DNA from 2 places in the Cutibacterium sp. LaCa_89 genome. Region 1 is predicted to be linked to the other one. Evidence: riboswitches for the same ligand, from Rfam matches in the RefSeq annotation. Region 1 holds a riboswitch; the other holds the start of a gene.
What was found. Region 1 has a riboswitch for thiamine pyrophosphate ahead of ACP8LP_RS00500 (bifunctional hydroxymethylpyrimidine kinase/phosphomethylpyrimidine kinase). Riboswitches for the same ligand answer to the same signal wherever they lie in the genome.
Positions count from the first base shown of each region.

Region 2: it holds a riboswitch for thiamine pyrophosphate, as region 1 does, so the genes downstream of both, thiM (hydroxyethylthiazole kinase) here and ACP8LP_RS00500 (bifunctional hydroxymethylpyrimidine kinase/phosphomethylpyrimidine kinase) in region 1, are expected to answer to the same signal.

Region 1 is NZ_CP190889.1:115,180-130,870, forward strand. It holds gene ACP8LP_RS00480 (FecCD family ABC transporter permease) at 1-774, opposite strand, end outside; gene ACP8LP_RS00485 (ABC transporter substrate-binding protein) at 771-1,979, opposite strand; gene ACP8LP_RS00490 (AIR synthase related protein) at 2,409-3,188, opposite strand; gene ACP8LP_RS00495 (oleate hydratase) at 3,250-5,034, opposite strand; TPP riboswitch at 5,216-5,310, shown strand; gene ACP8LP_RS00500 (bifunctional hydroxymethylpyrimidine kinase/phosphomethylpyrimidine kinase) at 5,293-6,873, shown strand; gene ACP8LP_RS00505 (MFS transporter) at 6,931-8,286, shown strand; gene thiM (hydroxyethylthiazole kinase) at 8,283-9,053, shown strand; gene ACP8LP_RS00515 (thiamine phosphate synthase) at 9,050-9,703, shown strand; partial or broken gene ACP8LP_RS00520 (hypothetical protein) at 9,796-9,988, shown strand; gene kdpF (K(+)-transporting ATPase subunit F) at 9,985-10,074, shown strand; gene kdpA (potassium-transporting ATPase subunit KdpA) at 10,074-11,747, shown strand; gene kdpB (potassium-transporting ATPase subunit KdpB) at 11,750-13,864, shown strand; gene kdpC (potassium-transporting ATPase subunit KdpC) at 13,877-14,482, shown strand; gene ACP8LP_RS00545 (sensor histidine kinase) at 14,525-15,691, shown strand, end outside.
Region 2 is NZ_CP190889.1:916,823-932,513, reverse strand. It holds gene ACP8LP_RS04365 (NAD-dependent malic enzyme) at 1-1, opposite strand, end outside; gene ACP8LP_RS04360 (L-lactate dehydrogenase) at 43-1,011, opposite strand; gene thiE (thiamine phosphate synthase) at 1,110-1,757, opposite strand; gene thiM (hydroxyethylthiazole kinase) at 1,744-2,577, opposite strand; TPP riboswitch at 2,546-2,654, opposite strand; gene ACP8LP_RS04345 (serine hydrolase domain-containing protein) at 2,765-4,132, shown strand; gene ACP8LP_RS04340 (MFS transporter) at 4,137-5,495, opposite strand; gene ACP8LP_RS04335 (sugar kinase) at 5,530-6,480, opposite strand; gene ACP8LP_RS04330 (L-ribulose-5-phosphate 4-epimerase) at 6,477-7,145, opposite strand; gene ACP8LP_RS04325 (L-ribulose-5-phosphate 3-epimerase) at 7,237-8,124, opposite strand; gene ACP8LP_RS04320 (3-keto-L-gulonate-6-phosphate decarboxylase UlaD) at 8,121-8,774, opposite strand; gene ACP8LP_RS04315 (phosphotriesterase family protein) at 8,780-9,772, opposite strand; gene ACP8LP_RS04310 (sugar-binding transcriptional regulator) at 9,953-10,897, shown strand; partial or broken gene ACP8LP_RS04305 (nitronate monooxygenase) at 11,066-12,066, shown strand; gene ACP8LP_RS04300 (N-acetylmuramoyl-L-alanine amidase) at 12,354-13,562, shown strand; tRNA gene ACP8LP_RS04295 (tRNA-Ala) at 13,782-13,857, shown strand; tRNA gene ACP8LP_RS04290 (tRNA-Ala) at 13,927-13,999, shown strand; gene ACP8LP_RS04285 (copper-transporting P-type ATPase) at 14,492-15,691, opposite strand, start outside.

The sequences.
Region 1 (15,691 bases):
GCGCACCACCTTGAGGTTCATCCCCATCGTCTGGGCATACCGTTCTCCCAGCAACAAGGCGTTGAGCGGTTTGGCGAGCAGCATGCTGGCCAGGATCATGATGACCATGATCGGAGCCATCGCCTTGAGGTTCTCCCATGTCACGCCGTGGTAGCTGCCGAACTGCCAGCGGGTGTACTGGGCGACGAGTTCAGGACTGGCTCGTGACAGCAGGACGGTGACCCCGGAGGACACGAAGTAGCCGATCATGACGCCGAGCAGCAACAGGATCGTCGAGGAGTGGATGAACCGGCCGGCCAGCATGACGATGAACAGCACGACTGCCGCCCCCAGCGCGGCGGCAACCATGATCAACAGATCGGGACCGATGCCCAGTCCGGAGGCGAAAGTTGCCGCACCCGCCGACGACGTCGTGCCGAGCACGACGAGGGCGACGCCGAGGCTGGCACCCGAGGAGATGCCGAGCACATAAGGATCAGCCAGCGGGTTGCGGAACAGGGTCTGCATCTCCAGGCCGGCAATCCCCAGGGCCGCCCCGACCAGCAGGGCGGTGATGGTGCGTGGCTCCCGGACGTCCTGGACGATCGTCAGGGACACCGGGTCGACGTCGGTGCCCCCGGAGATGATCGTCATGACGTCGTCGAGGGGAATGTTCACCGATCCCAGGGTCAGCCCGGCCATCGCCACCAGGATGAAGATCACTCCGAGGATCGCGAAGCGGACGGGCAGCGGCAGTCCACGCCGCCGTTGCGTCGTCCGGTGTGCTGCGGTCACTTGGTCGGGGCCTTCTTGTAGAAGGTGAACTCATGGTTCGGACTGAGCTCAGGGTGCAGGATGGCGGACAGGTCTGCCAGCACCAGATCAGGACGGACGACGCCGGTCTGCCAGTAGTCGTTGCCGTGCTTCGGGTCGGCACGCAGGACGGCGTTCCAGACGGTGCCGGTGCGTACCGCCTTGAGGGCCTTCATGCGCGGGTCGTCCTTGACGATGGTCGGGATGGAGGCCTTCTGCGACTCATTGATCTGGCCATCGATCCAGAAGTCGGCGTCATGGGCCCTTTTGAGGACCGTCTCGGTGTCCAGCTTCGACGAGACCACGCCGTGGACGTCCTTGAAGACGTACTCACCGCCAGCGTCACGCAGGAACTGGATGGAGTAGTTCTCGTTGGACTTGATGTACCAGACCCCCTTGAACTGGGAGCCGTAGAGCACGATGGGTCGCGTCTTGACCTTGGAGGTGAGCTGGGCCGTCTCGTGGTACTTCTTGGCGATCTCGTCGTACTTCTCATTGGCGACCTTCTCCGCATTGACAAAGAGGGCGTCGTACTTGATCCACTCGGCCCGTCCCAGCGGGGTGTTCTCGAGGAAGTCGGGCTCGGCGACGACCGGTGTGCCCATCTCCCTGACCTTGGCAAACTTGCTGGGGTCGTCGTGGCCGCTGATGATGAACAGATCAGGACGTAGGGCGGCCAGCTTCTCGGTGTTGACCTCAGTGGTGCCGTCCCCGACGCCGAAGTCAGCGACATGAGCGTCCTTGAGGGCCTGACGGGTCTTTGGGTCACCGACCATGTCCACGCTGGCCATTCCGATCACGGCGTCCAGCTTGTTCATCATCTGGAACTTCATCGGCTCGGTCGTTGATCCAAGAGCAACCCTGGTGGTGGGGACGGTGATCTTCTGCGCTTTGGCGAGGTCACCGTTCAGCTTCGGCTGCGGAGCGCCGCACTGCACCAGGACGTACTTGGTCTCCTTGGACGAGGTACTCGACGGGTTCTTGACCGTCACCACCTTGTAGGACTTGTGGTAGGTGACGGTGAGGCCGCGGGCGTCGCTGAAGGTCGCCTTGTCGGGGAAGTAGTCCTTCGAGGAGTCGAAGTCCTTGATGCAGCCGGGAATGCTGTCGCCGGTGTTGGCGGAGGAGGATGTCGTTGGCCTGTCGCCTGAAGTGGTCCTGTCCTCGGAGCCCGAACATCCTGCCAGTGCGAGGCTGGGGGCAACGAGGAGGGTGATGAGGGCCGAGATCCTTCTCGGCGTAGTCTTCGTCTTCGGAGTACTCACGCGGTTCTCCCTGCGGTCATGCCGCAGGACTCACGGTGGCACCCGCGTCGTGTGCCCGGCAGACTCCTACGGCGAGAGTCGTTACTTGCCACTCCGTAGGGAGTCGACCGGACTGAGCTGTGAGGCATCACCGTTGCGCGACAGTGTCGGATTCCCACCGACTTCGCTCACTAAGGAGTACCCCGGACCGAGTCCGATTCGAGGCAATCGCACATTAACACCCCGTGTCAACGGCGGTGAGCAAGGGGTATGACACACGGAGCTGCCAAGAATTGGCCCAAAATCACGATGGTGACGTCACCATCGCGATTTCTTGGCAGCTCCGTGTGGTAATCCTCAGGTATCGAGTCCTCAGGATCCCGATGCGAGCCGACCGATGACCTCCCACGGCCGATGCGGGGCCACCACACCGTGTAGCTCCTCGACGTCGCCCCGATCACAGGCCAGTTCGAGGCAGGTCGAGGGCCCTCCGGAGCGAGCCAGGTCAACCTCCACGTCCCGAAACTCGGCCCGTAACCCCGCGGTGGAGGCGAGCTGTGCGGCCTCCCACGCCACCCCGTGTGAACCCACCGGGACGCAGTCGTGAACCTTCCCGGAGGCCACCAGGTCTCGCACCTCCGCGAGTGGCACGATCTCGCGCCGGCCAGGGGCGACGTCGTCATCAGGGGCCGAGACGGGAGTCCCGACGCAGACCAGCACGTCACCGTCATGGGCCCGGGGGAGTTCTCCCTCTGGCATGACGCCGATGACTGTCACGCCAATCCCGGTCTGGGTCGTCGCGACGTTGTCCTCCGTCGAGCCCGTGACCGCCGTGGGGTCAATCCCGACGGCGGCCGCGCAGCGTCGGAACTCCTCGATCATGGGCTGGGCTGACTCCCAGTCCTGGCACAGGGTGTTGACGAGGACGAGAGGACGCGCACCGGCGCACATCACCTCCAGGAGGGGTACCCGCGCTCCCAGATGAGCGCACCACACCGGGTCAGCTGGGTAGGAGTCGTCAGGACGCGGGCCGATCCCACCGATGGTGTCACAGGCGATGACCAGACGAGAAGCCGGGACATCAGCCACCAGCAGGTCACGCAGCCTCGTGACGGGTAGGGGGGATGAGGGGAGATGGTTCGGGGCGGTCACGGTGTCATTCAACCGCGACCGCCCCGAAGTTGCACTGGAAGGACGTCATGACGTCAGCACGTCACGGCAGGATGTCCTCGTAGTAGGTATTGCGCAGCAGGACCGACAACAGTCGACCACCGGGCAGGTGCCCGTCGTTGAGTGTCTTGGCGGAGGCCAGCAGAGAACGGATGTCGTATTGAGCAGGCCATGTCGGTGGGATGTCGCGGTCGAGGTTGAGCAGCCCGTAGACAGCCATCATGGCGGTACGAGCCGATCCTTCGACGGTGAAGATGCAGTCGTCCGGGGTTTCGACGAACTGGCCCAGGCAGGCCAGGTTGACGCAACCGTCCGGGATGACCTCCGGGCGATCTCCCTTGCCACGAGGCATGAAGAAGGCTGTGATCCACGGCATCGTCGCAATGCGAACCTTGGTGCGAGCCTTGATCTCCTCGAACTGGTCGAGCAGACCGAAGTGATAGCAGTACTCCTTGAGCAGTTCCTCTCCGGTGCACTCCAGCATCGGCTTCTTGACGATGTCGCCCTTCTCGAACGGGTACAGGCCGTAGGCCCAGGCGACGCCCCAGTCCTTCGGCTGATCGTGGAACTGTGGCTGACGGTTCATCGTCAGCGAGATGCACCACGACGAGTCCTCGGCGGTGATGATGCCGCCGGTGACCGTGCGTCCGGACAGTGGATCGTTGCCCGTCAGTTCCCTGATCTTCTGGAGGAATGGATGGTCCTCACCGATGAAGTTGAAGCTGATCGACTGCCACACCGTCTTGTCGGCGTCGCTGCAGAAGACGTCGGGACGACCGAACACGGCGGAACGACGGACCAGGTTGCGCCACAGCTCCCAGCCGGCGACCTCGTCCTTGTTGTAGGGGGCGGGGTGGTCCATGTCGCCGTAGCCGGTGCACTCGGTCAGTGAACCGTTCGTGACGAAGACGAGGTCCTTCGGGGTCATGTCGATGCGATGTTCGCCGCCCTCCTTGTCGCGCCACAGAATGCCTCGGGCGACCTTGCGGTGAGCAGTGATCTCCAGGTCGACGTCGTAGACCAAGGTGTCGTACTGGAACTTCACGCCGCGCTCGGTCAGCCACTTCATGAGCGGGACGACGAAGGAGTCGTACTGGTTGTAGCGGCTGAACCGCAGGCAGGAGAGGTCCGAGAATCCGGGCAGCAGGTGGAGGAAGCGGTGCATGTAGCGCTTGAACTCGGTCAGGGACTGCCACTGCTCGAAGGCGAACATCGTCTTCCACAGTGTGTAGAAGGTGGAGTGCAGGAAGTCTTCGTCGAACCAGTCCTCGATGGACTTGTAGTAAGTGTCGGACTCCTTGGCCAGCAGCAGCTTTAGGACGGCGAGCTGGCCTTTCTTGTTGATGCCCATCTTGTAGGCCGAACGTTTCTGGCCCTGGTTGTTGATGATGCGGCAGTGGTTGACGTTCGGATCGTTCTCGTTGACGATCCGGAACTCGTCCATGACGCTGTAGGGCTCGGGCATCTCGAGGGCCGGGATGTCCTTCATGACGTCCCAGAAGCACTCGAAGTGTTGCTCCATCTCACGACCGCCACGGGCGATGAAGCCCTTCTCGGTGTCGCCGTCGCCGTCGAAGGCGCCGCCGGGCTGGTGGAGCTCCTCGAGGATCGTGATGTTCTCGGCAGGCATCTTGGCGTCACGGATGAGGAAGACGGCTGCCGTCAGTGCAGCGATACCAGAGCCGACCAGGTATGCCTTGCGCTCAGCGATGTCGTCCGGGGGCACCGGGTGGTTCATGGTGTAACGACCGAGGTCGTTGTGAACGAACGAGTTGCCATCCGGGCTGACCGGGAAGCTGCGCTGATAAATCTTTTGGCAGTTCGTCATGATTCACTCCTCATACGACTTCGCCGGAAGTTCTCCGGTGAACTTCGACTAGCCTCACGATAGCGCCGGAAGGGTGTGATGGAATGCCCTCTTTTTGAGACTTTCGTAAGAGTTTTCTTGAGCGTTCTTCGTCGTCGGGACTCGGGGTGCAGTGCCTTGTCGCAGTCGGGTGCCATACTTATCGCTGGACACGGGGTGCGCCGTATCGGCGCTGAGATCACACCCGTGGAACCTGATCTAGTTCGTACTGGCGAAGGGATGTCCGAGATGGCTTCTTCCACCCCCAGAAACCCGTCGCAGGGCTCAGTCCCGCGCGTCCTCTCCATCGCGGGAACGGATCCCTCCGGGGGTGCCGGCACTGCTGCCGACACCAAGTCCATCACCGCGGCCGGTGGGTACGCGATGGCCGTCGTCACCGCCCTGGTTGCCCAGAACACTCAAGGGGTGCGCGCGATCCACACCCCACCCACCGAGTTCCTGAGGCAGCAGTTGGCGGCAGTCAGCGATGACGTGGCGATCGACGCCGTCAAGACCGGCATGCTCGGAACGGTCGAGATCATCGACACGGTCGCCAGATTCCTCGACGAGCACCGCCCGCCCGTTGTCGTCGTCGATCCGGTCATGGTCGCCACCAGCGGAGACCGGCTCCTCGCCCCTGACGCCGAGGCTGCCATGCGCGAGTTCTGTCGCCGGGCAACCGTCGTCACCCCGAACATTCCCGAGCTCGCAGTGCTGTGCGAGACCGGACCGGCGAAGGGCGCCGAGGAAGCCCTGGAACAGGCGCGCGGCTGGGCCAAGGAGACCGGGGTCGCCGTCGTCGTCAAGACCGGCCATCTCGACTCCCGGCGTGTCGACAACATCTGGGTGGGCTCGGAAGGGACGACGTACACCGCGCAGAGCACCCGGGTGGAGACGACGAACACCCACGGCACCGGATGCTCGCTCTCCTCGGCTCTGGCGACCCGGCTGGGTGCAGGGGATGCTCCCGGCGAGGCCCTGGGATGGGTCACCGACTGGTTGCACGAGGCGATTCTGCACGGGTCAGAGCTGAAGGTTGGCCGGGGACACGGTCCGGTCGACCACTCCCACCGGGCACGACGGCTGTCCGCCGATGCCTCGGCGGTGGCTTGGTTCGGGCCGATCGAGCCGCTGGAGTCTCCCAAGGCCCTCGTCGGTTCGGCGGGGTCAGCACCCACTGCTGCGGTGGACCCGGTTGGTCCGTGGACGACGGCCCTGTGGCAGGCCAGCGCGGATCTGGCCCGTCAGATCCAGGGATCGGACTTCGTCGCTGCCCTCGTCGATGGCACCTTAACGGGTCACGCCTTCAACTTCTACCTCGGTCAGGACGCCCGATATCTGGCCTGCTATTCACGAGCCCTGGCCGCTCTGGCTGCTCGCGCCGTCGACCCGCAGGACGCGGCGTGGTGGGCGCAGTCGTCCGAGACCTGCATCGTCGAGGAGGCTGCCCTGCACCGCACCTGGTTGGAGGGACGCGATCAGGCTCCGGCCGGCCCGGTGACGACGGCGTACACGAATTTCCTGCTGGCACACACTCTGGGTGACGACTACGTCGTCGGGGTGGCGTCCGTCCTGCCCTGCTTCTGGCTGTATGCCCAGGTGGGAGCCGGGTTGCCGCAGGTTCCGGAAGGCCATCCCTATGCGTTGTGGCTCGACACCTACCGGGCCCCGGGGTTTGTCGAGGCTACCTCGCACACCCTCGTCGTCGTGGAGAAGGCCTTCGAACAAGCTGGTCCGACTGCTCGGGCACGTGCTGCCCATGCCTATCTGACGGCCTGTCGTCATGAGTTGGAGTTCTTCGACCAGGCGATGCGTGTCTGAGCCGCCATCGCCCCGCTCCAGACCGCACCATCCACACTTGTTCAAGGACTTGCCCTCATGACCACGGCAACATCACTGCCCACCGTTCCGAACACCTCGTCGAAGGGGACGATGCCACCCGAAGGACGGGCCGCTCTGCGGGCCGGCGTCGTCGGCAACTGGATTGACAACATTCACGTCTTCCTACCCCTGACGGCCCTCGCCCCCGCGATGGTGGTGCTCGCCGGCCCCTCGGCCAGCGCCTCCGTCGGCGCCCTCGTCGTCATCGCCATGCTGCTGGGACGTCCCCTCGGCGGGATGATCTTCGGACGGATCTCCGACCGGCTGGGACGCACCCGTACCACCCGCCTGGCCATTGCCGGCACCGCGACCTGCGCCGGGCTCATCGCCGTCATGCCCACCCACCAGCTCATCGGGCCGTGGACGATCGGGCTCATCCTGCTGCTGCGATTCCTGGGCGGGATCTTCGTCGCCGGTGAGTACTCCGCCGCCATCCCGCTGGCGATGGAATGGTCATCTCCCAAGAAACGCGGCTTGGCGTCCGGGGTCATCCTGTCGATGGCTCCCTGGGCCCAGGCGTCAATCGCCTTCGCCGTCGCCGTCATGCTGGCCGCTCTCGGGCCGGACCGCTACGCCGCATGGGGATGGCGCATCCTCTTCGTCATCGGTGCTGCGATGAGCATCGGGATGATCATCTATTATTCCCGGCGGGTCTGCGACGCTCCTCTCCTCCACCGCACCCATGATTCCAGGGATGCCTGGAAGACCCCGACTCCCGGTGTGCGTGAGGTCATCGCCGGGGCGTGGGCGCCGGCCTTCTGGCAGGTCTTCACCCTCATGACGGGGCTGTGGCTGCTCACCGACACCACCGTGCTGATCCTCACCGCGCGACTGCGCACCGACGCCGGGCTGACGGCTACGGCGACCTCCTGGGTGATGGGAGTCGCCTCCGTTGGTCAGGCGATCTTCATGGCGCTGGCCGGGCACTGGTCCACGAGGGTGGGACGACGCCGTCTGCTGGTGTGCTGGGGAATCAGTGCCGCGGTGCTCGGCCCGCTGCTGTGGTGGGGAGCGATCAGTTCCGCATCAGCAGGCAGGGCAGCCGTCTTCGCCGTCGCCCTCCAGGTGGCGACGGTGTCGGCCTACGGTCCCATCTCGGCCTACCTGTCTGAGAGGTTCCCCACCGAGGTGCGCTCCACCGGCTACGGCATGGGGTACAGCCTGTCCCTCATCCTGCCGGCGCTGTACCCGTTCTACCTGCCGGGGCTGGAGGGCGTGTTCGGGCATCTCGGGGCAGTGCTCGTGCTCGTCGTCCTCGGTGGTTTGCTGGTAGTGCTCGGTGCCGTCCTCGGCCCGCGGCTGTCGGGGGCTGACATCGACGCTGACATCGACGAGGTGGCGAGGGTGGCATGACGATTGACGAGGTGGTGGCGGCTGCTCGACGCAATCCGCCCATGGTTCACTGCCTCACCGCGACGGTGAGTATGTCCTTGGTGGCCGATGGCCTGTTGGCGGCGGGGTTGCGTCCGATGATGACGGAGACCCTCGAGGAGGCCCCGGTCGTCGTCACGGCCGCCGACGCCCTGTCGGTCAACCTGGGCACCCTGTCGACCGATGGCATGGTCGGCATCCCCGCCACCGTCGCCGCTCGTCCTGACGGCGTCCCGTGGGTCCTCGACCCGACGGCGATCGGGCTGGCGCCGGTGCGTACCCGGATGGCTCGCGACTTCCTGGACGAGGGACCTGACGTCGTCAAGGGGAATGCCTCCGAGATCCTCGCCCTCGTGGGAGGACGAGGGGGACGCGGAGCCGACTCGGCGGATGCCCCCGAGCACGCCGTCGACGCAGCTGTCGAGGTGGCGCGACGGACCGGGGGAGTCGTCGTGGTGTCGGGGCCGACGGATGTCGTCGTCACCACCGATGGGGTGGCCGAGAAGATCTCCAGAGGCCATCCGTTCATGGCCCGGGTGACCGGGACCGGCTGCCTACTGGGCGCGTTGACCGCGGGGTGCCTGGTGGCCACCGATGATCCGGTGCAGGCCGCCGTGACGGCCGTGACCTGGTTCGACGTCGCCGGTGAGGTCGCGGCGGCCCGTGCCGGCGGACCCGGTACTTTTCGTGTGCAACTGCTCGACGCCCTCGACGAGGTCGCGAGAACCGGAGTGGAGGAGACGAGATGACCCTGGACCTGCGCTGTTACCTGGTGACCTCGGGAACCGACCGTCACACCGTCGAGACGGCTGCGTTGGCTGCTGGGGCAGGCGCCGGCATCGTCCAGGTGAGAGCCAAGACCCTGGCGACCCGAGACCTCTTGTCGCTGGTTCTCCAGGTCGGCGAGGCGGTGCGTCGTGCGAACCCGGAGACGCGGGTTGTCGTCGATGATCGAGCCGACGTCGCCTGGGCGGCGATGCGCGCCCGCGGTAACGTCCACGGGGTGCATCTGGGGGTCGAGGACCTTCCGGTACGTGACGCCAGGGCCATGCTCGGGCCCGACGCCATCGTGGGTTACACCACCGGAACCCTGGACCTGGTGAGGTCGGCCGAGCCCCTCGCGGACGCCCTGGACTACCTGGGTGCCGGGCCTTTCCGACCCACCCCGACGAAGGACTCCGGACGCCCACCGCTGGGGGTGGAGGGGTACCCGGCCCTGGTGCAGGCGAGCTCTCGGCCCGTCGTCGCCATCGGGGACGTCCAGGTTGACGACGTGGCTGCGCTGGCGACAACCGGCATCGCAGGGGTTGCCATGGTGCGCGCCGTGATGGCCGCTGACGATCCCGCCGCGGTGGTCGCGCAGGCCATCGCGGCCTTCGATCGTGGCCGGGAGGGCTGATTCCCCTGAGCCGAACGGTGACGCACGTCACACTTTCTGAACCGTTCGGGACTCGCCTGTTAGCAAATCGTTAGGATCCCGCTCACCCCCGTATGGGATCCGTAGGGGAGCGCGACAACCCGCTTACGACACGATTTCGATGGTTCCTGGTGCCAAAACCGGCACTCCGGAAACCCCGGGTCATCGTCAAGGAGCCTTGTCATGCTGGACGTTATCTGGCTGCTCGGTGTCGTCGTCCTCTTCCTCCTACTCGCCCTGTGCGTGAAGGGGGTCGACGCGCTGTGACCGTCCTCAACATCGTCGCGGCCATTCTCGGCATTGCCGCTGTCGTGTACCTCGTGATCGCCCTCATCCGTCCGGAGCGTTTCTGATGACGTGGTTCTACTTCTTGGCGAGCCTTGCTCTTCTCGCCCTCGCGCTCGGGATCGCCCAGCATCACCTGGGCTCCTACATGGCCCGTGTCTTCACCTCTGACAAGGACACCAAGGTCGAGGCCTTCTGCTACCGCATCATGGGCGTCGACCCCCGTGCCGGACAGACGTGGAAGTCCTACGCCCGCTCGGTGCTGGCCTTCAGCTTCTGCGGTGTCGTCCTCCTCTACGCCCTCCAGCGTCTGCAGTCGTGGCTGCCCTGGTCCATGGACAAGGGGTCGGTGAACCCAGCCGTGGCCTTCAACACCGCGGTCTCCTTCGTCACCAACACCAACTGGCAGGCCTACTCCCCGGAGGCGACCCTGGGGCACTTCGTCCAGCTCGCCGGCCTGTGCGTGCAGAACTTTGTCTCCGCAGCCACCGGCATCGCGGTCGCGATCGCCCTGGTGCGTGGATTCGTCGGACGTGGTGAGCACACCATCGGCAACTTCTGGGTCGATCTCACCCGCACCACCCTTCGCATCCTCATGCCGATCGCCGCTGTGGGAGCCTTCCTGCTCATCGTCGGTGGGGCTGCGCAGAACTTCATCGGCTTCATGCACGTCACCGGCATCGCTGGTGGGGACCAGATCATCCCGGGCGGGCCTGTCGCCTCCCAGGAGGTCATCAAGGAGCTCGGCACCAACGGTGGCGGCTTCTTCAACGGCAACTCATCCCACCCCTTCGAGAACCCCCAGCCGTGGACGAACATGCTGGAGATCTTCCTCATCCTGCTCATCCCATTCTCGCTGCCGCGCACCTTCGGAAAGATGGTCAAGGACGTGCGTCAGGGCCGCGCCATCCTCATCTCAATGATCGTGCTGTTCCTCATCAACCTCTTCGCGATGGCTGCTGCCGAGTTCTCCGGACACGGCACCGCCGGGCGCCTCGCCGGCGCCGCGATGGAGGGCAAGGAGCAGCGCTTCGGCCTGATCCAGTCGGTCCTCTTCGCCAACGCGACGACGATGACCTCCACCGGCGCCGTCAACTCGATGCACGACTCCTACACCGCCATCGGTGGCATGTTCACCATGCTGAACATGATGCTGGGTGAGATCAGCCCTGGCGGCGTCGGATCTGGCCTGTACGGCATGCTCGTCATCGCCGTCATCGCGGTGTTCATCGCTGGACTCCTCGTCGGTCGTACCCCCGAGTACCTCGGCAAGAAGATCGGCCCGCGAGAGATGAAGTTGTCGGCCCTGTACATCCTCGTCATGCCGGCCCTGGTGCTGTGCGGGGTGGCCCTCAGCCTGGCCATCCCCGGTATTCGGGATGGTGTCGTCAACACCTCGATCTCGAACCCGGGTGAGCACGGACTGAGCGAGCTCGTCTACGCCTTCACCTCGGGTGCCAACAACAACGGTTCCGCCTTCGCCGGTCTGGATGCCTCGACGAACTGGCTGTGCGCGGCGATTGGCGTCGCCATGCTGCTCGGTCGCTTCCTGCCGATCATCCTCGCCCTCGCCCTCGCCGGAGCCCTTGCCGAACGCGAGCCTGTCCCGGTCACCGCAGGCACCCTTCCCACCCACAACGCCCTGTTCATCACCCTCGTCGTCTTCACGGCGATCCTCGTCACGGCGCTCGTCTTCTTCCCGGTCCTCACACTGGGACCGCTGGCCGAAGGACTGATCTGATCATGACCGTCATCACCTCGAATTCGCGTTCCCGCGGCCTCACCGGGGCCCAGGTCCGCCAGGCCCTGCCCGGTGCCTTCCGCAAGCTCGACCCGCGTGCCCAGTGGCGCAACCCGGTCATGTTCCTGGTGTGGGTCGGCGCGGCCCTGACGACGATCGTCGCCGTCATGGAGCCGTTCACCCACATCACCGACGGCCGTGTGCCGACCGGATTCTCCGCGGTCATCGCGGTCTGGCTGTGGCTCACCGTGGTCTTCGCCAACCTTGCCGAATCCATCGCCGAGGGCCGCGGCAAGGCCCAGGCCGAGACCCTGAGGAAGACCCGCACCGCCACCAACGCGCTGCGCGTCGATGGTTGGGACGAGAAGAACGATCCCTCGGCCGAGCACACCACGACCACCGAGATCGTCTCCTCGGACCTCAAGTACGGCGACGTCGTCGTCGTGACGGCAGGCCAGACGATCCCCGGAGACGGGGACATCATCTGGGGCATCGCCTCGGTCGACGAGTCGGCCATCACCGGTGAGTCCGCCCCCGTGGTACGTGAGTCCGGCGGCGACCGTTCCGCCGTCACCGGTGGCACGAAGGTGCTCTCCGACCGCATCGTCGTCAAGATCACCTCGAAGCCCGGCCAGTCCTTCGTCGACCGCATGATCGCACTGGTGGAGGGATCCGGACGCCAGAAGACCCCCAACGAGATCGCCCTCAACATCCTGCTGGCGAGCCTGTCGATCGTCTTCGTCATCGTCGCCCTGACCCTGAACCCGATCGCCTCCCTGGCCGCCAGGCCGGTGGGCATCACGGTTCTCGTCGCCCTGTTGGTCTGCCTCATCCCGACCACCATCGGTGCCCTGCTCTCGGCCATCGGTATCGCGGGTATGGACCGCCTGGTGCAGCACAACGTGCTGGCCATGTCGGGCCGAGCCGTCGAGGCCGCCGGTGACGTCACCACCCTGCTGCTCGACAAGACCGGCACCATCACCTACGGAAACCGTCGAGCCAGCGAGTTCATCGCGATGCCCGGCGTCAGTGAGGAGGAGATCCGCGACGTGTCCGCCCGGTCCTCCCTGGCCGACCCGACCCCGGAGGGCACCTCCATCGTCGACCTGGCTCGCGAGCAGGGATTCGACGCCGATGCCTGGGGTGACCAGGGGGAGGTTGTCCCCTTCACCGCTCAGACCAGGATGTCCGGCATCGACCTGCCCGACGGCACCGAGATCCGCAAGGGTGCCGGTTCGGCCGTGCGAGCCTGGCTGACGGAGTCCCACATCGACATGGACATCGACACCCTCGCCCACATGGATCGTCGCGTCGACGCCGTCTCCGAGTCCGGTGGCACCCCGCTCGTCGTCGCAGTGCGCACCCCCGACCATGTCGGCAAGGTCCTCGGCGTCGTCCATCTCAAGGACATCGTCAAGGAAGGCCTGACCGACCGGTTTTCCGAGTTGCGTCGGATGGGCATCCGCACCGTCATGGTGACCGGTGACAACCCGCTGACGGCTGCCGCCATCGCCAAGGAGGCCGGGGTCGACGACTTCCTGGCCGAGGCCACCCCGGAGGACAAGCTCGCCTACATCCGCAAGGAGCAGGAGGGCGGCCGGATGGTCGCAATGACCGGTGACGGCACCAACGACGCCCCGGCCCTGGCCCAGGCGGACGTGGGTGTCGCCATGAACACCGGTACCTCGGCCGCCAAGGAGGCCGGCAACATGGTCGACCTCGACTCCGACCCGACCAAGCTCATCAGCATCGTCGGGATCGGCAAGCAGTTGCTCATCACGCGCGGCGCCCTGACGACCTTCTCCATCGCCAACGACATCGCCAAGTACTTCGCGATCATCCCCGCGATTTTCATGGCGACCTACCCGGGCCTGTCGGCCCTCAACATCATGGGCCTGCACTCCCCGGCGTCTGCGGTGCTCTCGGCGATCATCTTCAACGCGATCATCATCGTCATCCTGGTGCCGCTGGCTCTCAAGGGAGTGTCCTACAAGCCTGCCGGGGCGTCGAAGATTCTCGCCCGGAATCTGCGCATCTATGGCCTGGGCGGAGTTGTCGCGCCATTCATCGGCATCTGGCTGATCGACCTGCTCGTCCGTCTCATTCCCGGTTTCTGATCGGAGCCCATCATGATCATTTCCTCCAGGACTCGTACCCTCCTCGTCGGGCTGCGCTCGATCCTGTTGTTCACCGTCATCGTCGGCGTCGTGTACACCGGCGTCATGACCGGGCTGGGACAGCTCGTCCTTCATCGGCAGGCCAATGGCTCCCAGCTGGAGGTCAACGGCAAGGTGGTCGGCTCGACCCTCATCGGTCAGTCCTTTACCGACAAGGACGGCAAGCCGCTGCCGGAGTACTTCCAGCCGCGCCCGTCGGCCGCCGGTGACAACGGTTACGACGGGTCTTCCTCGGGTGGTTCCAACATGGGGCCTGAGAACCCGGACCTGGCCAAGACCATCAAGGAGCGTCGCAGCCAGGTGGCGACCTTCAACGGGGTGGATGCCGGTAGGGTTCCGGCCGATGCCCTGACGGCGTCGTCCTCTGGTCTGGACCCGCACATCAGCCCCGCCTACGCCGAGATCCAGGTCAGCCGGGTCGCCAAGGCCCGTCACCTCGATCCCAGTGTCGTCCGTGAGATTGTCGCCAACAACACTGACGGACGCCAGCTCGGATTCCTCGGTGCGACTAGGGTCAATGTCGTGACCCTCAATGCCGAACTGGATCGTCAGCACTGACTGACGTGATCAGTTCGTGATCATGGCCTGAAGGAGGACGAGGTGGCTGCTCGGGGACGATTGCGGGTGCTGCTCGGCGCGGCACCGGGCGTCGGCAAGACCTACGCCATGCTCGATGAGGGCAAGCACCTGAGCAAGAGTGGGTCCGACGTCGTCATCGCCGTCGTCGAGACCCACGGCCGGGCAGCCACCGCGGCCATGACTGAGGGGCTGGAGATCGTCCCCCGCCACCTCGTCGAACATCGCGGCATCGAGCTGTCCGAGATGGACCTCGACGGGGTACTCGCCTGCGATCCCGACGTCGCCCTGGTCGACGAGCTGGCCCACACCAACGCGCCCGGGTCGCGTCACGAAAAGCGCTGGCAGGATGTCGAGGAACTGCTGGACGCCGGGATTGATGTCATCTCGACGGTCAACATCCAGCACATCGAGTCGCTCAATGACGTCGTCGAACAGATCACCGGGGTGCCGCAGCGCGAGACCATCCCGGACACCGTGCTGCGCAAGGCCAACCAGGTGGAGGTTATCGATCTCGCCCCGCAGGCCCTGCGCGATCGGCTCTCGGGCGGCAAGGTGTACCCGGCAGAGCGGATCGACGCCGCCCTGTCCAACTACTTCCGACTGGGCAACCTCACCGCCCTGCGCGAGCTGGCCCTGCTCTGGGTTGCTGACGAGGTAGACCACGCCCTGGCCGATTACCGCAGTGAGCACGGGATCGACTCCCACTGGGAGGCCCGCGAGCGGGTGGTCGTCGCCCTCACCGGTGGACGCGAGGGGGAGACCCTGTTGCGTCGCGGTGCCCGTATCGCCGCTCGAGCCGGGGGCGGTGAACTGTTGGCCGTCCACGTCACCACCGAGGACGGTCTGCGCTCCCCGCACCCGGGTGAACTGGCTCGTCAGCGTGGATTGGTGGACCAGTTGGGAGGGTCCTTCCACCAGCTCGTCGGCGACGACATCCCGGAGACTCTCATCGAGTTCGCGAAGTCGGTCAACGCCACCCAGCTCGTCATCGGGGCGAGTCGGCGTGGGAAGTTGTCGCGGTTGCTGACGGGTCATGACGTCGAGTCCGACATCATTCGGGCTTCGGGTGCCATTGACGTCCACATCGTCAGTCATGGTGCCCAGGCCAAGGGAATCCGGCTGCCACGGATGGGTGGGTCCTTGTCGACTCGTCGCCGCATCGCCGGTTTCGTCGTGCTGGCGGTCTTC
Region 2 (15,691 bases), 800 kb from region 1:
TACCCCCAGCCTAGAAGGTCGTCAGCACAGATGTTCAGCAGGTCACGAGATGGATGACAAAGTGTCACGCAAGCGTTCCGCGGAAGCCTCAAGGGAGGCAATTTCCGCTGCGCTCATGGAGACCGGGACCACTCCTTCGATGCCGTCACGCGAGACGATGCACGGCATGGACAGGGCTACCCCGGAGACTCCGTGGACATCCTCGATGACGCTGGACAGCGGCAGGACGGAACGGCCCGGACGCAGCAGGGACTCGGCAAGACGAGCACCCGTCAGACCGATGGCGTAGTTCGTCGCACCCTTGCCCTCGATGATCTTGTACGCGGCGAAGGCGGCCTCGTGAGCCAGATCAGCCAGCACGTCCTCGGTGAAGACGCGCTCACCCTCGACTGTCCAGTCGTGGATCGGCACACCGGAGATGTTGGCGGTCGACCACAGCGGGAACTCCGAGTCGCCGTGCTCGCCGACGATGGTCACGTGTACATGGCGCTGCTCGACGTTGGCCCACTGACGGATGAGCCAGCGCAGCCGCGAGGTGTCGAGCATGGTACCGGTCGAGAAGACGCGGTTAGCCGGCAACCCGGTGGCCTGCTGGGCAACAACGGTCAGGACGTCACAGGGGTTGGTGACGAGCACGAACAGGGCGTTCGGGGACTGCTCGACCAGCTGCGGCATGAGGGAACGCAAAATATTGGCATTGACGCCGGCAAGGTCCAGACGGGTCTGGCCCGGCTTCTGACGGGCCCCGGCAGTGATGAAGACGACATCAGAGTCGGCAGTGTCGTGGACATCAGCGCCACCCATCACTGAGGCGGGGGTGAACTGAGTGCCATGGGCGAGGTCCGCTACCTCGGCCTCGACCTTGTCCTTGGCAATGTCGTATAGGGCAACGAGGTCGGCCGATCCGCGGATGAGGCAGGCGTAGGCCAGCGAGGAACCAACCGAACCGGCCCCGACGACGGAGATCTTGGAGGCGCGACGAGTGACGTCAGAAGTGCTCATGGCGCTCATCTTAGGGTGCCCTCGTGCCTGATTATGTACCATGCGCACCAGGGCCGCTCATCTGAACAAGATGCCAGTAGCACTGGGCGCTTGTGCACGCCCTGACGTCACCTCCCCTTCGCGCGGCGCCACGCCTGTGCGAGTTCCCGAGCACTGGACTCGGGATCGGCGCTTCGACAAATTGCCGAGACTACGCTGAGGCCGTCGCAACCCACCCGGGCTATATCCTGAGCGTCAGAGGCAGCGACGCCGCCAATGATGCACACCGGCCACGGGCTGACGTCGACGACTTCGCGTATCGCGGCTAGGCCGAGCTCGCCTGCTTCAGGTTTAGTCCCCGTGCCATGCAAAGCCCCAACACCCAAGTAATCGACGACGTCACGGCCATGAGACAGCGCAGCCTCCACATGGGCGGAGGTCTGCGCGGATAAGCCAATTAGCAGATCGTCCCCGAGAATCTCTCGAACTTGGGCGACCGGCATGTCGGACTGCCCGACATGGGCGCCGTCGGCTCCGATGTCGGCGACCAGATGCACCCGGTCGTCGATGATAAGGGGTACTCCACTGCACGCATCCTTCACCCGCCGTCCCAAGGTGACGAATTCGTCGTCGGGCAGGTCGTGGTCGCGGAATTGGACCAGAGTCACCCCGCCGGCGATAGCACGCCGCACGGTCTCGACGACCCTGTCTGGGCCGCCACATTGGGCGGTGTCTGTGACGAGGTACACCGAAAGATCGAAGTCAGGCCGTGACATCGCGAAGCCCTCCTCTCGCGCCGACTTCGTCGGGTGACACCAGGAACAGCTCGTCGATGAGAGCTTGAGCGAATCCGCCCGGGCCCACACTGCGATCTGCTGCTCGTTCGGCAGCTACGCACAGCATGGCGGTTGCGGATGTAGCGGCAATGAGGTGATCCTTCTGGACGCCTGCGAAGGCTGCTGTCAGAGCCCCTAGTGAGCATCCGACCCCGGTCACTCGCGCCATCCATTCATGCCCCGATGACACGGTTACGTGCCGGCGAGCGTCCACGATGTGATCGACGGGACCACTAATGGCGACCACGGTGCCGTATGTGCGCACGAGCTCAGCGGCGGATCTCAAGGCATCCTCGACGGTATCTCCGGCCTCCGGGCCTCGGGAAGACGCTCCCGTTCCAGCCAAGGTCAATACCTCGGAGGCATTCGCCCGGATGACGGCTGGAGCGCCGACGTGCAACGCGTCCAGCGCGACCTGGGTACGCCATGGCATCCCGACCCCCACCGGGTCGAGCACCCACGGCGTGTCACTACCTGCGGCGCCACGCGCGGCAACAACCATGGCCTCAGCGGTCTCCCGGTACGGGGTACCAACATTGACTAGCACGCCGTCAGCCACCGAGGCGAACCCTTCAGATTCTGAGGGGTTATCGACCATAGCGGGAACCGCCCCCGCAGCCAACAACACATTCGCGGTGAAATTGGCAACCACGATGTTCGTCAAGCACTGCACCAGCGGCTTGTCCCGACGCAGCCGCTCCACAGACTCCGACACCAGATTCGACAATTCAGTCATGTCAACCACTTCCTTCGCCGGCATTACCCGGACAGGTTCAGACGGTCGGTGCCATCACGACACCCTCTCAGCCCTTGTGGTGGGCTCCCGCGTTGTTGTGGTCCAATCTACTGCCACGATGCGCGCTGGCAACGCCGCACTCCTGTCTTCTAGGGCCAGCGGTGTCCGAATCCGCTCTACCAACCCACGTCTCAAGTGACACAATGCCGCCATGAATCCCCGTCTTAGCCCTGTCGTCGACGTTCTCAATGCTGCGTCGTCAGAAGCCGCCGGGAGTGGAACCTCGTTGTCCTGGGCAACCGTTGACGACAGTGAGGTGCGCTGTAACGACACCGACGATCGCGTCTACAGCATCGCGTCGATGTCGAAGTCGTTCACCGCTGCCAGCGTCCTTGGGATCTGTCACGGGCTGATCGACGTGGCTTCTCGACGGCCCGCTCTCGACGACACCCTCGGCAGGTGGATTCCGCAGCTTCAGGAGCCCATCGCCAACGCAACGATTCGTGACGCGTTGTCCATGTCTACCGGTCTACCACCGGACGATCCGTGGGCCGACCGTCAGCAGGCCATGGCACGCGAGGAGTTCGAGGCGCTGTTGGGTAAACCCTTCATCACGAACTTCGCGACGGGGACGGGGTACGCCTATTCCAACCTCGGTTACGCGATCCTGGGCCGCGTCGTCGAGTTGGCGACCGAGCGGCCATTCATCGACGTCGTCGAGGAAGACGTCATCCGTCGGTTGGGGATGACCGAATCCTTCCTCGACGTCACGCAAGTACCCGAGGGAAAGCTCGCCCCAGGCCTCGGCAGAGATGGCAGCGTCCAGCCCTTGCTTGGCTCCGGAACCTTCTCCCCCATCGGCGGCCTCATCTGCACCGCCAAGGATGTCGGGATCTGGGTGAGCCATTTCATCACCGCGTGGACCAGCGAGGACCATGGTTGGGACCAGGTCTTTCGCGACATGCAGCAAATGCAGCGGTATTTCACGACGTACGGCCCAGTCACCGAAGGGTACGGATATGGCCTGCACGTCGCTGTCACGGGGAAGGAACACATCGTCTACCACTGTGGCGGGTATCCAGGGTATGGATCGACGATGATGTGGCATCCGTCCTCCGGGGTCGGCGTCGTGGTGCTGGCGAATCAGACGTATCACCCGGCCATCCGCGTAACCTCCACGGCCCTCGACACCGTTGTTCCCGGGGTGGGCGACCTGCTGCTGCCCTCCGCGGCCAAGGATCGCAAGGCCTGTGATGCCGTCCATCCTTCGCCGATGAATCCCCAAGTCCGGCAGCATCTCGACGACGTCGAGAAGATCATTCGCAACTGGTCGGACGATCTGGTGGCTCAGGAGTGGAGCCCGACGATGGACATGGATCGTCCGTTGGATCAGCGCCGCAAGGATTTCGAGGACGTGGTCAAGGCCACCGGGGAATCCGCGGATGCCACGATCGACGTCGTCGAGATGACGCCGTATCGCTGGATCTGGCGTGTCGAGGGCCCCCTGGCTACCCGTCAGGTCACGGCTTCGGTTAACCCGTTGAGTCAGGTACAGGCCCTCGACGTCAGGATCGTTTGATAGGTCAGATCGTGTCGAGTGAGGTGCCGCGAGTTTCGCGGGCGAACATGTATGTCACACCGCCGATGACGAGCAGCCCGGTGAACAGGATGAACGCCGGGAAGACCGCGTCCAAGGTGACATTCTGTTTGACCGCAGATCCGCCCACCATGAGTCCCATGAGCGCCGGACCGATGACCTTGGCAGTCGCACCGATGCCGTAACCGAGTCCGAGACCGGTGGAGCGAGCCTCATTGGGAAATTGCTCGGCGCCGAAGGCGTTCAGAATACCGAAGGCGCCGTCGCCGAAGGCCATCGCAACAAGGACGCCGGCAAAGAAGACCTGCCAGCCCCAACCCAGATGAGCCGAAAGCGCGATGATCAGAGTTCCGGCGGCACCTACCAGACCGAATGACAGCATCGTGATCCTCCGACCGATGCGGTCGGCCAGCCATGCTGACAGGAAGCGCCCGATGAGATCGGCCAGAGAGACGAACATAAACAGGATTCCAACTTGCTCTGCAGACTTGCCGAAGCCGGTCTTGAGGAGGGTCTGACCCCACGACTGAATCGTGAATGACCCCAGAATGAAGCAGAAGGACCCTAGGCTGACAATAAGGAGGCTCTTGCGGTACTTGCCGAAGACAAGTGAGTACGAAGCGTCTCGGACGTGCTCTACGGGCGGCAGATCTCCAATGTCGTCAGCCGGCATCTCCAACGCCCACGCCAAAGCCTCACGAGCTTCATTTTCCCGTCCATGACTCTGTAAGAATCTTGGCGACTCGGGGACAAAGCGAATCCACACAAGCAGGAAGACGGGAATCGCACCCAGTGCGATGAGGGCACGCCAATTATCACCCAAGACATTTTGCGCGAATGACCCCAGAAATAGACCGAGAGGTATGAATACCGACGCCAATCCAGCAAGAAGTCCACGCTGTTTAGCTGGCACAAACTCTTGAACATACGGAATCGAGGTGATATTGAGGCCGCCAACACCGATCCCCACACCAATACGCAATATGGCGAGCATAACCCAGCCATGATCTGGGGTGAACACTGATAGGACGGTGAATGTAACGAACATGAGGACGCACCAGAAAAATGACGAACGGCGTCCGATTTTGTCTGCCAGACGTCCCCACATAATGGCACCGATAACCGTACCCAAGCCAGAACAGGCGAGGATGACGCCCGCCTCAGTGCCGGTCAGGTTCCATGGTTTAGTGAGGGCGGATACAACGAAACCAATGAGAAAGATGTCAAAGAACTCGGAAATGTTTCCGATGATAGCAAGGGCGACAAGATTCTTCTGATTGCGCGTCAAAGGGCGCGAATCTATAAGATCTAATGCTGATTTCTTGGATGTTGTAGAGGTGGACATGTAATTATATCTCCTACCTGCACCGCGACTATTGTCAACGCAGAATGTCTGTGTTCGAAGGAATATTGAGCTCACTGGGACTCACACGAGTAAGGTCTCCATAATGAGTCAGGGCGTAAGCAGATGTCCGCTGCCCGTAATAGATTCCCTGGACCACGTCACCTGCAAGATACCCGTGCAATGTTCCTGCAACGAAGGAGTCTCCTGCACCTGGACGGTCGACGACAGGAACCTGAACCACTGGGAAGGTGCGGTCGCCGCGCTCGTCGTCGGATAGATAGACACCATTGATCTGGTCAGTGGACACGACCGTCGAAGCTCCGAACAATTCGCGCAGATCGTGGCATGCCTGTTCTCCGTCAGATTCTATTCCAAATACCGCCCTGCCATCACGCACTGAACAAAAGACGATATCCGATATGCGAGCAATGGGCTCGAGCACCTCTCGAGCTCGCCTCGGCTCCCACAGCAGGGAACGATAATTGACGTCAAGTGCGACGGCTATTCCACGACGGTGGGCCTCCTCGACAAAATGGCTCACCACAACAGCCGTGTTCTCGGTCAGAGCAGCTGTGATGCCAGTCACGAAAACCAATTTCGTGTCGAGCATGGCCTCCCAATCGAGATCCTCGACACGGACGTCACGAAAAGGGGTGTGCTCGCGATCGTAAAGTACACGTGCTGGCATCGGGTACTCACCAGGCTCCATGAAGTACAGTGCGACGCGCCCCTCAGGCTTGATACAGATGTGGGAGACATCGACACCGACACTACGAAACTCGTTGACAACCCGGTCGGTGAGATCGCCCTGTGGCATAACAGATGTCCAGCAGGTGTCGCGACCGAGCTGGGACAACAAGCCTGCGACGTTGGCTTCGGAGCAGGCAGCGGTGGCCCGTAGCTGCTGGGCATTAACGAGACGCTCGCCCTTGTAGCAGGTGAGCCGGATCTGTCCCTCACCGATAGTTGAGATGTCGTAAGTCATGCCGTCACTCCCTGGGACGCAGCTGGGGTGCCGTAGCGGTTGGTGTATCGGTCGTGGTTGGAGTCGATCTCCGACTGCGGGAGCGGGGAGGTCTCGCCGATGAGCTTGGCAAAGGTCAAGGTCCTGGCGACGTCCTCGACCATAACGGCTGCCTTGACAGCCTTCTCAATGGAAGTGCCGACAGTGAAGACACCGTGTTTCTTGAGTAGTACGGCTGGGGACTCATCGATGAACCGTACAATTTGCTCACCTATCTGCTCAGTGCCAATCTGGGCGTAATCTCCGCACGGGACTCGTCCACCGAACTCATCAGCGACGGCGGTCATGGCGCAGGGTATGTCCTGGCCCGTGGCAGCCCAGGCGGTGGCGAAAGTGGAGTGAGTGTGGATGATGCTGCGGATGTCGTCATGGCGACGATAGACGTACAGGTGCGAAGCGGTGTCCGAAGATGGTCCACGATCTCCCTCGACAACCTTTCCGTCAAGGTCGACGACAACCATGTCGTCAGGGGTCATGTCGTCGTATAGCATCCCGGAAGGCTTGATGATCACCAAGCCGGTCCCGGGGTCCCGGGCAGACAAATTGCCCGAGGTCCAGGTCACCAGGCCGTGTCGGGGCAGGTCGAGATTGCCTTCGCAAACGTCTTTCTTGAGCTCTTCGAGCATCGAACGTTCTCCTTTGAACAGCGGTATAGAAATTTTTTGGAGGTTTGGTGTCGGTCGGCCCGAGATTCAGGCTGGGCCGACCGATCTCGAATCAAGCGAGGGTCCTACGAACCGGGATTCCGGCGGTTCGAAGGCGTTCCTCGATGAACTCACGCGCCGACACACTGCGATCACTGGAATCGGGGGCATCGTCGTTCCACATCTCGATCATCATTCGGCCGCGCCAACCCTGCTTGGCAAGGATGGCGAAGGCATCGTCCCAGTCGACGGTCCCCTCTCCCATCGGTACCCGCCGAGGCTCGCCGGGCCGGACATCCTTCACGTGGATCGCAACCATGTGGCCGCGCCCAGCCTCGAGTTCGATCGTGGCATCGAGCTGCTGCTCGGCAATGTTTCCGATGTCGGGGTAGACCTGCAGGTAAGGAGAGTGAGCGAGCTTGACGAACTCCATGGCCTTGCGGATCGAGGTGACGTCGGTGCCGTCAACGTTTTCGATACCCATCACGACGCCGAGACGGGCAGCCATCGGGACGGCGTCGATCAGAAGATCGGTGTACCACTGCTCAGACTGATCGTTCATCTGCTCGTAGTAACAGTAGTACCCAGCCACCTGAAGCACGGACGCTCCGAGATCGTGGCAAAGGTGCAACCCTTCGGCTAGCACGTCACGGGCACGTTGACGCACCGCGGGGTCGGCGCTACCAGGGCCAATGCGCCTATGCACTGACAAGCAGATACCACCGATCGTGGTCTCTGTTTCCTCGGCACAACGACGCACCATACGACGGCGGTCCTGACCCCACTCAAGCCGTGCGGCCCTTCCCTCGGTTTCGTCGACCGATAGGTCAACGAAACCGAAGCCGGTCTCAGGCACCTGGGTAAAGAAGCGACGCCAGTCGTCCGCAGTCTCAAGCTGGTTGCCAACAAGAGCTTTCTCGTAAATGCCGAGCGCCACCCCGTCCGACAGCGACTCAGTCATCTCGGCCACACCTCGTCAAGCGTGGAGCGTAGCTGCTGTGCCGCAGCCCTTGGGTCGTCGGCGGCGACGATTGAACGACCAGCGATGACAATGCCGACTGGATGCTCAGCAAAAACCGGGAGGTCCTTGGGAGTGATGCCTCCAGTGACGGTGACCGTGAATCCCATCTCAGCGAGTTCGTCGACCCGCCCGAGGTCCTCGGGCTTCCAGGAGAGGTCTCCGGCGGCCTCACGGTCGCGGGAACGCTTGACGATGACGTGCTGGACACCCAATTCACGCCAGCGGCGGGCACGATCAGCGTCGTACCACTCGTCGGCGAGCTCGACCTGAACTTCGCCACCGAATTCCTCTGCCACCTTGCACACTTGATCGATGGTGGTCAGAGATGCCCCGGCGACACAGGAGACGAGGTCAGCTCCGGCTTCGAAGCACAGCCGGGCGATCTTGGCCCCGGCTTCGGCTATGCGAACGTCGGCAAGAATAGCCTTCCCAGGGTAGACCGCCCGAACGGCACGCACCGCATCCATGCCCTCGGCTAGAACCAGGATGGTGCCACACTCGATGACGTCAACCTCGTTGGACACTTGGGCCAGCGGGGCGAGGGCCGACGGCAGGTCGTAGGTATCAAGAGCAACTTGGAGTCGTGTCATCGTCGTCACCCGGCCAGGGGCTCGAAGCCAAGGAAGGTCGCGGCGTTGTTGATGAGCAGGTCATCGACGTAGCTGCGGTCAAAGCCCTCATCCTCAACCAGACGCGGGCAGAAGACGGCCGGATCGTAGTCAATGCCCGAGACCGAACCGTAGACCTTCTGGTACGAGGCTTTACCGGAATCAGTGCCCAGGAGGATCTGCTTGCCGTAGCCTTTCTCACCAAGGGTCTTGATGAGGTTGACGCGGGTGTTGTCGGGCACGTACTTGATACGGTTGGTGCCGTCGAGTTCAACGTAGCAGCCGAGCTTGCAGATCTGCTCGTGGACCCACGGATCCCAGTTACGCTGCATGTGGCCGATTGCAATTTTGGCGGGATCGACGCCCTGGTTGACGAGGTAGCGAGCCTGCTCGGGGCCGCAGGTTCCGGCCGTCACATGGGTGTTAATAGGGCATCCGGTCTCCTTAGATGCGATAGCCACCGCCTTGCCGGATTTCTGTTCCCACTCGGTAATTTTGCCGTAAGCGGTCGCCCACTTTATGACGCCGGCTCTGGCCCCGGTACGTTCGACGATGGGGCCCATGTAGTCGAAGCGGTCGATGCCCTCGACGATGTCGGCGATGAGCAGATCGGCAATCTGGTTGACGGTGTACTGGTTGACCCAGCTCTGACGCCATTCCAGGTAGACCTTCTGCTGGTGAAATCCGGTGGCCTGGACGACCTGGAGGCCTGGGACCTTCTCAACAACTTCAAGGGTCTTGAGCACACCGCGACCCGAGGATGCGGGGCACATGTCGACGATCGTGGCGCCGTCGGCCCAGCTCCTGGAAGCTTCGACGAAGTAGGTGGCCTCCTGAGCTGCCTTGTCGACGTCGTCGAGCAGATGGTCAGGATCGATGTAGACCTCACCGGCGCCAACACGGATGAGGTGGTCGTGGGCATTGACGACACCAAGCGTGTCGGGTGAAACGTCGCCAGTGATGGTACGAACGACGGCCATTGGGGTGATTCCTCTCTCACGACTGTGTGACGAGAACCATTCAGCCGTCAGCCCGACATCCTTCGCAAGGCCATGAGCTCACATATGTGAATTCACTAAGCGCTAAAACGCCAGTACGATGGTTCAACACCGCGTTTCAGCGGGGCTATGATTACAAAGATTCACATTTGTGAGATTCATATGACTGACCGCGAACACATCCAGACCTTACTGACCGTGGCAAAGCGATACTGGTTGGAACAAGCAACTCAGGCCGAGATCGCCGCTGAGATCGGCTACTCCCGATCAATGGTGTCACGCCTGCTCGATGAAGCGCGGCGCCGCGGAATCATCACGTTTACCGTGCAGCACCCGTTACAACGAGCAATTGAGTTGGAACAGGACCTGACTCGCACCTTCGGGTTAGCGTGCGCGCGCGTAGCCATGTCGGATGACGACTCTGCGGCTCACGAGGTATCACGGATGGCTTCCGATCTCGTGACTACATATATGCACCCGGACTCGGTCATCGCGCTGTCGAATGGGCGTGGAGTAGCTTCGGTGGTGCGCGCCATGACCCCGACACGTCACCCTGAAGCGACAGTGGTCCAGGCAATTGGGGGGACAGCGCGGGGGAATCTACTCCTTGACTCCCCCGAACTGTGTCGCCAACTGGCGGAGCGACTTGGCTGCGCTTACCGAGTGATGCCCGCGCCAGTGTTGGTATCGAATCCGCAAGTAGCAGCGGCTTTAAAGGCAGAGAAATCCATTGGAATGACGATCGCAATGGCCTCCCACGCCGACATCTTGGTAACAGGGGTGGGCGCGGTCGGGGTGAATTCGGTGGCACCGATTTTCGATCATGTGATGCCCGAACGGGCTCATGCCGAGTTGTTGTCGCGGGGAGCGGTCGGCCACATCTGTGGGCACCACATCGATGCTCAGGGCCGTCACGTCGATGCGGACTTCTGCCAAGGGTTGATGACGATACCGATCGACCGAATCCCATCAATCACCCACGTCATCGTCAGCGCTTTCGGAGCCGAAAAGGCCCCGGCTTTGGCTGCGATCCTTCGAGGCGATCTGGTAACGGATCTGGTAACCGACATCGCAACTGCGAAGGCTGTGCTCGATCGTCGTGGCTGAGGTTGGTATGACCGGACCCGCAAAGCAGAATACCCACCTGCCAAGAACTCCGCGAGATCAACAACGTCCCCATCTTCCTCACCAACGACGGCGCACCCCTCGTCGCCGAGGCCGGCAGCCGCCCTCATCCACTTGGCACTGCTCGTATCGTTGGACTTGCTTGCTTCAATGCAACCCGACCCCAGCACGAGACCGCATGAATCCCCTCAGGGGAAGGAAACGCTCGTGACTATCCTCATTCCCACTCCCCGGCCGATCGTTGCTGCACCCATGGCAGGTGGACCCACCACTGTCGCGCTTGCCCTGGCGGTCGCCGAAGCAGGCGGCTTCCCATTTCTCGCCGGCGGCTACAAACCGCCGAAGCCCTCCACGCAGAAATCCAGCAGCTTCAGGCCAAGAACGTTCCCTTCGGCGTCAACATCTTCGTGCCGAGCAACGCCACCGTCGACCCGGCTGCCTTGTCTGCCTATGCCGATGAACTTACCCCGGAAGCCGAACACTACGGCCTGCAACTCGACCCCTGCCCCATCTCCGATGACGACCACTGGGATGACAAGATCGCACTCCTGACCACACATCCCGTCCCCGTGGTGTCCTTCACCTTCGGCCTACCACCCCGCGGCATCATCACCACCCTCCACGAGCACAGCACACAGGCACTGATCACCGTCACGACCCCCGACGAAGCCGTCGCCGCAACCGAACACGGTGCCGACGGGCTCATCATCCAAGGCCCCGCAGCCGGTGGACACAGCGCCACCTTCGACCCCACGCGGACACCACAACCGGAAGACCTCCCCACTCTCGTCTGCCGCGTGCGCAAGGTCAGCCCCTTGCCAGTGATCGCCGCCGGCGGCATCGATGACGCTGAAGCGGTACGAGCAGCACTCGATGCAGGCGCCATCGCGGTTGCGGTAGGGACCCTTCTGCTCCGCACCGACGAAGCCGGAACCTCAGCCATCCACCGGGCAGCACTGGCCGACCCCGCCCTCGACGACACCACCATCACCCACGCGTTCACCGGACGACCGGCCCGCGCCCTCACTAACGACTTCATCACCCAACACCACGCCACCGCATCCCACGCATACCCCGCCGTGCACCACCTCACCCGTCCACTGCGACAAGCTGCCACCCAAGCCAGCGACGCCCACCGGGTCCACCTCTGAGCCGGGACCGGCTACCGCAACGCACCCACCGGCCCAGCCGCCAACATCATCCGCACGCTCTACCCACTCCCCGACGATGAGCAACTCACCTAACCGGCATGGGTGTAACGCTCCTGCGCGGTGATCCTCCGTGATGTGACCCCCATATGTGGTGTACTTGTGTGGGTTCACAAGCATCTTTACCGGGCGAGAGGACGATTCCGATGATTGACATGAGCCGCCGTTCGTTTACTGCCATGGCCATCTTTGGCCCGCTTATCAGCCGAACAGCGTTACCTGAGCATAAGGTGTCCGGGCCACCGATTGACGGGCCGGACAGCCTCCACATCGAGTGGGTACCTGCCCCGTATCAGCAGTACGGATCTGATCCGGTGAAGTACGGAAATCACGACCTTGCGCGCCGCCCCTCTGCGCCTTCGCTGACGAGAATCGTCATCCACGACACCGAGGAGACCTACGACAACACCATCAAACTCGTGGAGAAGCCGAACTACCTCGCATGGAACTACACGTTGAGATCTTCTGACGGTCACGTTGCGCAACACCTCGATCCCAAGGACATCGGCTGGCACTCCGGGAACTGGTACTACAACATGCACGCCCTCGGACTCGAACATGAGGGTAAGGCTCTCGAGGGAGAATCCTGGTATACGGACGCGATGTACCGCTCGAGTGCAGCGCTAGTCCGCTATCTGTGCGATAAATATGAGATCCCGCTGACGCGTGGTCGCGTCATTGGCCATGACGAGGTTCCTGGCATTGACACCGAGCACATCAAGGGGATGCACTGGGATCCGGGCGCCTTCTGGAACTGGGCTCGATACTTTGAGCTGTTGGGCCGCCCACTCACCGAGGGCACGGTGAGCACCAGACCCAAGCGCGGCGACGTCGTGAGGATTATGCCTGATTTCGAAATGAACACGCAGGCCTACAACGGCCAGGTCGTCAGAGGAGTGAACTTTGTGACGGCGAGGCAAGCCCCGTCGTCGGATGCCCCGACGGTTGTTGATGCCGGTATCAGCCCGGAGCCGGCAACAACAGAACCTGCCGACGTCGGCGCCCGGCTGAACACGGGTGCGGAGTATGTCGTCGCAGAGGTTGGAGGGAAGAACGACGAGTGGGTCGCCGTCTGGTACCTGGGAGCTAAGGCGTGGTTCCACAATCCCGCTCGACAGCCGGTGGCACGAGTTGTCCCGGGAGCGCGAACGATCACCGTGATTTCGCGCACGTCAGGTTATGGCCGGGCGTACCCGGAAGCCTCTGCCTATCCGGACGGCACCTGGGTGCAGCCCGAGGCTGCGTTGCCGTACGTGTTGGAGCCTGGTCAGCGCTATGTCGTCATCGACTCTCAGCCTGCGACAGACTATTACCGGTCCACGACGTTCGACGCCCCGCCGCCCAAGGACCACGTCAATGTGACCGGAAAGGACCGGTACGTATGTGTCTTCCTGGGACACCGTCAGGGCTACCTGAAAGCCACAGACGTGCAGAGCTGACGTCGGCGGTAGGAGTCGCGCAGAGGGACGGACGCGGTGATGGACGGCTGCTTGGGGCAGTGAGGGTGCGTTGCGCATGAGTGTGTGTCGATACCCATACGCAGGTACTGGCCTGCCTTGGTCCGATTTGGTGAGGATGGGTGGGATCCGGTAACGTTTGCCTGGTCGCCCGGGCGGTCGGGTGAACGAAGAGGATGACCCTCCTGAGGAGTTGTTTTCGGGGCATTGGCGCAGTTGGTAGCGCGCTTCCATGGCATGGAAGAGGTCAGGGGTTCGAATCCCCTATGCTCCACCAGACACGATGTTCCGGCGTGGTGGACGCCGCAGCGGAGGATCGTGTCGAAGGCCTGACGAGGTCGCCCGCGGGGCATTGGCGCAGTTGGTAGCGCGCTTCCATGGCATGGAAGAGGTCAGGGGTTCGAATCCCCTATGCTCCACGTAAAATAAGAACATCGAAGCTTGCCCCGCCTGATGGTGGGGCAGTTTTGTTTCTGCGGTGACGTGCGCCGGGGCGTCGATGCTCGTATGGGCGAGGACGCTGACGGTGGCCTCGGCGGATATGTGGGGCGTTCTCTTCGTCGTCGACGGTGATGTGGGTGAACAGTGTGCGGTTGAGGATGCGGCGTTCGGCTGATTCGCAATTGTTGGTGGAGGTCGTCGAGGACTTCGGTGAGCTGATCCAAGCCTGTTCAGGCATCGGTCTAGAAACGGGGACGAGCACATGTCGAAGTGGCAGGTTCCCGGGAAACCGCAGATACGGCGCTACGCCCCGGACGAGAAAGCGGCGGCGGTCCGGATGGTCCCGCTGCGAGCAGGGCTGGCTATGTCAACTTCATTTGGCCCCGGGTTGTCGGTCTGGCTGGGCCCCGGTTGGGTGCGAGAAGCCAACCCAGAGTGAACTCCGGGCAGCTTATGGGGGGCAGTTCATGTCAGTGGTGTCGGCGCAGGCGCAGGGAGTTGGTGATGACGCTCACCGAACTGAGGGCCATGGCGGCTGCGGCGATCATCGGGGACAACAGCCAGCCGAAGGCGGGGTAGAGCACTCCCGCGGCGATCGGAATGCCGATGACGTTGTAGATGAATGCGAACAGCAGGTTCTGCTTGATGTTGCGCATAGTGTCGACGGACAGGTCGCGGGCCTTGACCAGGGCTGCGAGGTCGCCGCCGAGGAGGGTCACGTCTGCGCTCTCGATGGCGACGTCGGTCCCGGTGCCCATGGCGACGCCAACGTCCGCCCCGGCCAGGGCAGGGGCGTCGTTGACGCCGTCACCGGCCATCGCGACCGTGTGACCTTGCTCCTGGAACCGCTGGACGTGCCCATGCTTCTGATCCGGAAGCACGTCCGCGATCACCTCGTCGATGTGGAGCTCGTCGGCGATGGCGTGGGCGGTGGTGGCGTTGTCCCCGGTCAGCATCACGATCCGCATGCCACGGTGACGTAGGTCGTCGATGGCCTGGGCGGTGGTGGGCTTGAGTGGGTCGGCGATGGCCAGGATGCTTGCAGGCTGACCATCGACAGTCACGATGACGGCAGTGGCTCCTTGGCGACGGAAGGCGTCGATGTCGTCGGTCAGGGGGGTCGTGTCGGCATGCTGGGTCGTGAGGAAGGCAGGGCTGCCGACCATGACCTGGTGACCGTCGACCAATGCTTGGACGCCGCCACCCGGGCGGGCGGTGAATGCAGTGGCGGTCGGTACGGTGACGTCGCGTTCTCGCGCCGCGTCGACGATCGCGCGGGCCAAGGCATGTTCGGACCCGGACTCGACAGCGGCCGCCATGGCCAGCACGATCTCGGCGTGGTGGCCGGCGACGACCTTCTGGTCGACGAGGCTGGGATGGCCCTGGGTCAGGGTCCCGGTCTTGTCGACCACCAGGGTGTCGATCTTCTGCAGTCGTTCGAGTGCTTCGGCGTTCTTGACCAGGACGCCATCGCGGGCTCCGCGACCAACCCCGACCATGATGGACATGGGTGTGGCAAGGCCAAGCGCGCAAGGGCAGGCGATGATGAGCACGGACACTGCAGCAACGATCGCGAACGGTAGCCGGGGCTGTGGCCCGACCGTGGCCCAGACGGCGAAGGTGATCAGTGCGATGCCGATCACGACCGGCACGAACACAGCGGAGATCTT